One region of the Candidatus Clostridium stratigraminis genome, then DNA from elsewhere that is predicted to be linked to it. Evidence: riboswitches for the same ligand, from Rfam matches in the RefSeq annotation. Region 1 holds a riboswitch; the other holds the start of a gene.

Evidence for each region. Region 1 has a riboswitch for S-adenosylmethionine ahead of ACJDUG_RS12910 (methionine ABC transporter ATP-binding protein). Riboswitches for the same ligand answer to the same signal wherever they lie in the genome.
Region 2: another riboswitch for S-adenosylmethionine. It lies ahead of metK (methionine adenosyltransferase); the one in region 1 lies ahead of ACJDUG_RS12910 (methionine ABC transporter ATP-binding protein).

The regions. Positions count from the first base shown of each region.
Region 1 is NZ_JBJHZZ010000010.1:15,449-19,888, forward strand. It holds gene pflB (formate C-acetyltransferase) at 1-383, shown strand, start outside; gene pflA (pyruvate formate-lyase-activating protein) at 420-1,142, shown strand; SAM riboswitch class I at 1,258-1,370, shown strand; gene ACJDUG_RS12910 (methionine ABC transporter ATP-binding protein) at 1,487-2,455, shown strand; gene ACJDUG_RS12915 (methionine ABC transporter permease) at 2,445-3,101, shown strand; gene ACJDUG_RS12920 (MetQ/NlpA family ABC transporter substrate-binding protein) at 3,131-3,946, shown strand; gene ACJDUG_RS12925 (HAD-IB family hydrolase) at 4,092-4,440, shown strand, end outside.
Region 2 is NZ_JBJHZZ010000001.1:577,564-582,003, forward strand. It holds gene mreB (rod shape-determining protein) at 1-467, shown strand, start outside; gene yyaC (spore protease YyaC) at 570-1,118, opposite strand; SAM riboswitch class I at 1,313-1,414, shown strand; gene metK (methionine adenosyltransferase) at 1,496-2,671, shown strand; gene ACJDUG_RS02790 (hypothetical protein) at 2,932-3,195, shown strand; gene recD2 (SF1B family DNA helicase RecD2) at 3,390-4,440, shown strand, end outside.

The sequences.
Region 1 (4,440 bases):
CATTTGCACCAGGAGCTAACCCAATGCATGGCAGAGATTTAGAAGGAGCTCTTGCATCACTTAATTCAGTAGCTAAGGTTCCATATTCATGCTGCCAGGACGGGGTATCCAATACATTCTCCATACTTCCAGACGCATTAGGTAAGGATTCAGAATCTAGAGTCAACAACCTAGTAGCTGTTATGGATGGATACTTTGGACAAAATGCTCACCACTTAAACGTAAATGTATTAAATAGAGAAACCTTAATGGATGCAATGGAACACCCAGAAAAGTATCCTACCTTAACAATAAGAGTTTCTGGATACGCAGTTAATTTTAATAGATTAACAAAAGCTCAGCAAAAGGAAGTCATAAGCAGAACATTCCATGAAAAAATGTAAGTAAAAACTTTTTAAAAATTTAAAGGAGGGGATTTCATGATTAAAGGTAGAGTACACTCAATAGAAAGTATGGGTTTGGTGGACGGTCCTGGAGTTAGAACTGTAGTTTTTCTACAAGGTTGTAAGCTTAGATGTGCTTATTGTCACAACCCTGATACCTGGGCAAGAGATGGCGGAACTGAAATGACACCAGAAGAATTAATGAAAAAGATACTTCGTTATAAGCCTTACTTTGAAAGATCTGGTGGTGGAGTTACCTTTTCAGGAGGGGATCCTCTCCTTCAACCTGAATTTTTACTAGAAATGCTTAAGCTTTGCAAGGAAAATAATATTCATACAACCATAGATACAGCTGGTTATGGCTTTGGAGAATATGAAGAAATATTAAAATATACAGATTTAGTTTTGCTAGATATAAAGCATGTAGATGATATTGGATATAAAAATTTAACTGGTAAAAGCAAACATGGGTTTAATCAATTTCTTGCTGCATTAGAAAAAACAGATGTTAAGATATGGATTAGACATGTAGTAGTTCCAGGTATTACAGATTCAGAAGAACATATGGAAAAAATGCAGGGAATTATAAAAGAAATTAAAAACGTTGAAAAAGTTGAATTACTACCATACCATACCTTAGGAGTAGCCAAGTATGATAAATTAGGAATCTCTTATAGGCTTTCAGGTATAGAATCAATGGATAAAGAGGATACAAAACAATTTGAGGCAAAAATTAATAGAATTATAAAATCTGCATAAATTAATTTGAAAAGTTGCAAATTACTATTGACTTTCAATTTTGAAGGTACTATAATATAAACAATAAATGAATGTTTTGACGTTGTAAAGTGTTAAAGTGCTAAAACTTAATATGGACTTATCTAGAGAGGTGGAGGGACTGGCCCTATGAAGCCCGGCAACCGGTATTATTTATAATACAATGGTGCCAATTCCTGCAGTATTCTTTTGAATACTGATAGATGAGCGAAACAGGCAGGTTTATTAAAACCCGAGGTTTCCTCGGGTTTTATTTTTTATTTTAATTCAGAATAATAATCATTAACAATTGAAATTATTTATTAATTTAGGGATAGGAGAGTTGTATGATAGAGATAAGTGAGGTTTCGAAGAGCTTTTCAAAGGTTAAAGTTCTTAATAGGGTTAGTTTAAAAATTGAAGAAGGTGATATATTCGGTATAGTTGGCCACAGCGGTGCAGGTAAATCTACACTTCTAAGATGCTTAAACGGACTAGAAAAATATGATTCCGGCAGCATTAATATAATGGGTAAAGAAGTAGGGGAATTATCTGTTAAAAAGCTTAGAATATTTAGAAAAGAATTAGGAATGATTTTTCAAAACTTTAATCTTTTAAATAGAAGAAATGTTTATGAAAATGTAGCACTTCCACTTAAACTGTGGGGTTACAAAAATGAGGATATAAAAAAAAGAGTAAATGATTTATTAAAAATGGTTGGTATTGAAGAAAAAGTATTTAATTATCCAAAGGAATTAAGCGGAGGTCAAAAGCAAAGGGTTGCTATTGCCAGGGCAATAGCGCTGCAGCCTAAAATACTTTTATGTGATGAAGCTACTTCAGCATTAGATCCAAGAACAACAAAATCCATCCTTGAGCTTTTAAGGGATATAAACAAAAAGCTAAATATAACAATAGTTATAGTTACTCATCAAATGGAAGTAATTAAAGAGGTATGTGAAAAGGTTGCGCTTATGGAAGGAGGTGAAATAAAGGGAATAGGCGGAGTGGAGGAATTGTTTTTAAGGCCAACTAAAAAGCTAAAGGATTTAATGGGAGAAGAAGAAATACTTCCAGCAGAAGGTGTAAACATAAAAATTTTCTTTCCTAAAGATTTGAGTCAGCAAAGTATTATAACTTCTATGGCAAGAGAGCTAGATATTGATTTTTCAATTGTTTGGGGCAAATTAGAAAAATTTAGAGAGAACGTGCTTGGAAGCCTTGTAGTTAATGTACTTGAAGAGGATAAAGAGAAGATTTTAAAATTTCTAGAAAAGAAAGGAATAAGCTGGGAGGTTGTTTACAATGAGCTTTAGTAATTTATTTTTACAAATACTGCTGCCTGGGGTATGGGACACTTTATATATGGTTATTTTATCAACTATTTTTGCTGTAATTATTGGCTTCTTTCCTGCAATAATTATTGTCATAACTGATGAAAAGGGCTTAAAACCTAACGCCATAATTAATAAGGTATTAGATTTTATAATCAATCTATTACGATCTTTTCCTTTTATAATACTTATGATAGCAATTTTTCCTTTTACTAAGCTTGTAGTTGGCACAACTATTGGTAAAAATGCGGCTATTGTACCGCTTACTGTTGGAGCTGCTCCATTTGCAGCTAGAGTTATAGAATCAGCATTTAAAGAAGTGGATTCTGGAATAATAGAAGCAGCAAAAGCTTTTGGAGCTAGTATTTCACAAATAATTTTCAAGGTAATGCTGAAGGAGGCTCTTCCTTCAATTGTGCTAGGGATAACTCTTACGGTAATAAGTGTTATAGGCTATTCAGCAATGGCAGGAACCATTGGAGCTGGGGGTCTTGGTGATATTGCTGTTAGGTATGGATATCAAAGATATAAAACAGACATAATGATTTACACAATTATAATACTTATGATAATAGTTCAGTTATTGCAGAGTTTAGGAAATTATGCCTATAAAAAATTAAGTCATTAAAAATATTTATTAATTAGGGGGTTTTAAATATGAAAAAGACAATAAGTTTAATATTAAGTGCAGTTTTATTAGTTGGATTAGCCGGCTGCAATGCAAAAAAAGATGCAGCGGTAGCTGCACAAAAGGATGATAAAAAAGTAATTACTGTAGGGGCATCTCCGGTGCCACATGAAGAAATACTTCAAGTTGTAAAACCAATTTTAGAAAAAGAGGGTTACACCCTAAATATAAAAGAGTTTACAGATTATGTTGAACCAAATATAGCTCTAAATGATGGAGAAATAGATGCAAACTTCTTTCAACATATTCCTTATTTAACAACTATGAATGAAGAAAAGAAACTTGATCTTGACTATACTGTAAAGGTTCATATTGAGCCTATGGGAGTTTATTCAAGGAAGGTTAAAAGTATAAAGGACTTAAAGGCAGGTGCTACAATTGCTGTTCCTAACGATCCTACAAATGAGGCTAGAGCCTTAAGGTTGCTAGAAAGTGCAGGCCTATTTAAATTAAAGAGCGGAGACCTAGTTACTGCAATAGATATTACAGAGAATCCTAATAAGTATAAAATTAAAGAACTTGAAGCTGCTCAGCTGCCAAGAACTTTAGATGATGTAGATGCTGCAGTTATAAATACAAATTATGCATTAGAAGCTAAGCTAAATCCAAGTAAGGATGCTTTAGTATTAGAAGATAAAAGCTCGCCTTATGCAAATGTTTTAGCAGTAAGAAAGCAAGACAAAGATAAGCCATACATCAAAGCACTATCTGAGGCACTAAATTCTCCAGAAGTTAAAAAATTTATTGAAGATAAATATAAAGGAAGCATAATTCCAGCTTTCTAATATAGATAAACAATAGAGTTTAGGCACCCAAAGTAAACCAGATAACAGGGCTGATTTATTTTAGGTGCTTATTCTTTTTATAAAAATATAGCATTATAATTGTAAATGTAATATTATAATAATAAAGGTTTAGGTGGAGGTAGTTATGGATAAAAATGTTGGAGCATTTTTTGATATTGACGGAACACTTTATAGAGAAGGTCTTATAGCAGAAATCTTTAAAAAATTAGTTAAGTATGAAATAATTGGCCCGGAAAGATGGGTAAATGAGGTTAGACCAGAATATCAAAGATGGGACAAAAGGCAGGGTAACTATGATAATTACCTTCTTAAAATGGCTGATATTTATATAGAAGCAATTAAAGGACTTCATAAGTCTCAGGTGGAATTTATAGCTAAAAAAGTTGTAAGCCAAAAGGGAGATAGAGTATATACCTTTACTAGAGACAGAATTAAATGGCATAAACAGCAGGGGCATATTTTAATTACAATCT
Region 2 (4,440 bases), on a different contig from region 1:
CAAGATATATTCGAAAAAAACACAAGCTTATGATTGGAGAACGAACAGCAGAAGACTTGAAGATAAATATTGGATGTGCATTTAAAAGAGAAAATGAAGTTGCTATGGAAATAAGAGGAAGAGACCTGATTACTGGCCTTCCCAAGAATATAACTGTATCTTCAGAAGAAATGAGAGAAGCACTAAGTGATACAGTAAATAGTATAGCAGACTGTACACATGCTGTACTTGAGAAAACTCCTCCTGAACTTGCTGCTGATATTGCAGATAAAGGTATAATTATGACTGGTGGAGGATCACTTCTAAATGGGCTAGATAAACTTATTGCTAGCGTTACTAAAGTACCAGTATTTGTTGCTGAGGAACCTGTGTCTTGTGTGGCAAAAGGGACTGGAAAAGCTCTAGAATATCTAGATAAAATTGATATTAGTTCAAATGGTTATGATGTTTCATTAATTGATAAATAAATTTACGGTTCTAAAATATAACATAAATTAGCCGCGTAAAAGCATCTGTTTTATAATAAATATGAGATAATGCTTATACTGCGGCTTTTATTTTGATTTTTATTATTTACTGGTAAAATTTATTCTATTTCCAGAATAGAGGTAATATGAATGAATAATAGCATGTGTTATTACCTTTGAAAGCTTCATTATCAAATCCAATCTTATATTTCTTGTAGTAAACAATTCATTACTGTCGCTTGAATCAACTATACCTATAATAGAGGCTCTGCCAACCTCAGGAAGCGATTTGCCAACTCCCTTACCAGGATGGATAGGATAATCTCTAACCTGGATCTCACCAATACTTTCAGTATCTCCCAAACAAGCATCAATACCTATAATATTTGCTTTAGGATATATACTTTTTATTTCATTTAGTTTTCTATCAATGTTTAGCGCATGAATTGGTTCTGAGATGGTACCAAATACCGGGAAGGGAAAAAAATTATCCTTCAATAGAGTACCTACTAAGGGACCAAGACAATCTCCAATACATCTATCTGTTCCAATACAAACTATAATTGTATTATCATCAATATAATCTTTTAGAAAGGTTGCAATTTCATAATATGCTAAAGGATTATCATAATGGGATCTAACTTTACTCAAAATATGCCCTCCTTGCAAAAAATGTTTTTCCCAATTGTTTTAGGCCAAAGTTTAAAATTAAAAATGAAAATTATTCAATAATATATATGCTTGAAATCCATTAAATATAAGATGAAAAATGTATTATTAATTTAAAATAATTTATTGACAGTTTTAGTTTCCTATGTTATTCTAGGTTAGAATTAAATTATTAGCTCTTATCAAGAGAGGTGGAGGGAAATGGCCCTATGAAACCCGGCAACCAAGTACTATACTAAGGTGCCAATTCCAGCAGAGTTATATCTGCAAGATAAGTGATGTGTTAAACACGCCTCTTCTTGTAGAAGAGGCTTTATTTTGTTAAAACATACTTGTAACATATAGGAAGGAGTTATAAAATGAGAAGATTATTTACTTCAGAATCAGTTACTGAAGGGCATCCAGATAAAGTTTGTGATCAAATTTCAGACGCAGTACTAGACGCTATATTAGCCCAGGATCCAAATGCAAGGGTTGCCTGCGAAACAGCAGTTACTACAGGCATGGTATTAGTTATGGGAGAAATATCAACTAATTGTTATGTAGATATACCTAAGGTTGTAAGAAAAACAGTTGAGGAAATAGGGTATACTAGAGCAAAGTTTGGTTTCGATGCTGATACTTGTTCAGTCCTCACTTCTATAGATGAACAATCCACAGATATAGCTATGGGTGTTGATAAAGCTCTTGAGGCCAAAAATGGACAAATAGAAAATATAGGGGCAATAGGTGCTGGTGACCAGGGTATGATGTTTGGTTATGCTACTAACGAAACACCAGAATATATGCCGCTTGCAATTGCAATGGCTCATAGACTTGCTAGAAAGCTTTCAGAGGTTAGAAAGGATGGTACATTTTCATACTTAAGACCAGACGGAAAAACCCAAGTTACTGTAGAATATGAAGATGACAAGCCTATAAGAATCGATACTATTGTAATATCTACACAACATAATCCAGAAGTAACTCGTGAGGAAATCGAAAGAGACTTAATTGAACATGTTGTAAGAAAAGTTGTTCCAGTAGAACTCTTAGATGAAAACACAAAGTATTTAGTAAATCCAACTGGCAGATTTGTTATTGGTGGACCTAATGGTGACTCAGGACTTACTGGCAGAAAAATTATTGTAGATACCTATGGCGGATATGGAAGACATGGTGGCGGAGCATTTTCAGGAAAAGATCCAACAAAAGTTGATAGATCTGCAGCCTATGCAGCTAGATGGGTTGCTAAAAATTTGGTTGCAGCTGGTGTTGCTGATAAATTAGAAATTGAGCTTGCCTATGCTATAGGAGTTGCAAAACCAGTTTCAATTGAAGTTGATACATTTGGTACAGGAAAAGTAAAAGATGATAAAATAATTGATATTATTAACAAAGTATTTGATTTAAGACCAGCGGCCATAATTAAGGCTTTAGATCTAAGAAGGCCAATATACAAACAAACAGCTTCATATGGCCATTTTGGAAGAACTGATATTGATCTTCCATGGGAGAAAAATAATAAAGTAGAAGAAATAAAAAAATATTTATAGTTATTTTATAAGACTACTGACTAAGTCAGTGGTCTTATGTTCTGTTTAAGACTTTTTGTTTAAAAGAGGATGTAATTACAAATAACTATAATACATGAATAATATGTATTTTAATTGTAAAAACTATATTTATCAAAAATTTAAATAATGCTATGTTCTGAAAAGAGGTAAAAGTCCTAAATGGACTTTTACGAGTAGTTTGCGAGCGGAAGTGAGTGGTCTTAAACTACTCAGTGTTCCGACACAAAAGGAGGAATATTATGAAAAGTGAATGGAGAGAAAGAGTTATTACAATTTTAAAAGGAATTAGAGTTTTATTTAATAGAGCATTAGTTTTGATAGCAGTTATAGCTATAGGAAGTGCTATGCTTTCAGCTTATTCGTTTATTCATTTCATAAATAAGATGGCTCTTATTTATAAGGGTAATCCTAATACTATTTTACTAGGGCTGATAATTTTGATTATTATTCCATTAATATCATTTTTACTAGAAAAAAGCTTATCATCAAGGTTAAATAACTAATAAAAAATCTCTGGCTATCATAAGCCAGGGATTTTTTATTGCTGAGGAATTGAATTTTAAAGATTACATTAATTATTATTGGACAATAATATAGACAACAGAATTATTAAGTTAAATAAAGTTGTTTAAAGTAATTCAATAATGTATCCTATAATTATAGGTTATATATTTTTATAGAGTTTAGGAGAGATTTTATGCCAGAAATTCAAGGCGTAGTTGAGGATATAATATTTAAAAATGAAGAGAATGGCTATGTCGTTTCTATTATTAAGGATGCAGATGAAAAATATACAATTGTAGGTTATATTCCATATTTAACTGAAGGCCAAAGCCTAAAGCTGCAAGGGATATGGGTTAAACATCCTCAGTTTGGTGATCAATTTAAGGTGGAAGGCTATGAGGAATTATTACCTAATTCTATAGTTGGAATTGAAAAATATCTATCATCTGGAATTATTTCAGGTATTGGACCAGTTACAGCCAGAAAGATAATTGATAAATTTGGAGATAAAAGTCTAGAGCTAATGGATAATGATATAGATTGTCTTAAAGAAATAGAAGGGATTGGAGAAAAAAAACTTGAAATTATTAAGGAGTCCTATTTAAGACAAAGAGAAGTAAAAAATATAATGGTTTTCCTGCAAACCTATGGTGTAACTACAAGTCAATGTGTTAAAATTTACAAGAAATTTGGCGAGGACTCCATAAATGTGGTTAAGCAAAACCCATATATTTTAACAGAAGAAATTAATGGAATAGGCTTTAAAACTGCAGATAAAATTGCCAGGAGTCTAGGTGTAGAGCTAAATTCTACCTATAGAATCAGCAGTGGTATTAACTATATTATCAATGAATTCTGCAGCCTTGGAAATACATATATGCCTTTAGAACTTCTTTTAAAGGAAGGAAAGAATATCCTTACCATAAAAGAAGAGGACATAGAATTAGTATTATATGACAGCACTGTTGAAGGGAAGATAAAGGTTGAAGTTATTGAGGATAAAAAGTGTGTATTTTTGTTACCCTTTTATTATTCGGAACTTGGTGTAACTAAAAAAATATTAACTCTTGCCTTAGATACTTATGAACCTATTAATACGGATGTAGAATTTGAAATAAAGCAATTTGAAAAGGATAGGAATATTGATTTTGAAGCATCTCAAATAGAGGCTATAAAAGGTGCAATAGAAAACGGTATAGAGGTTATTACCGGAGGGCCTGGCACAGGCAAAACAACAATTATAA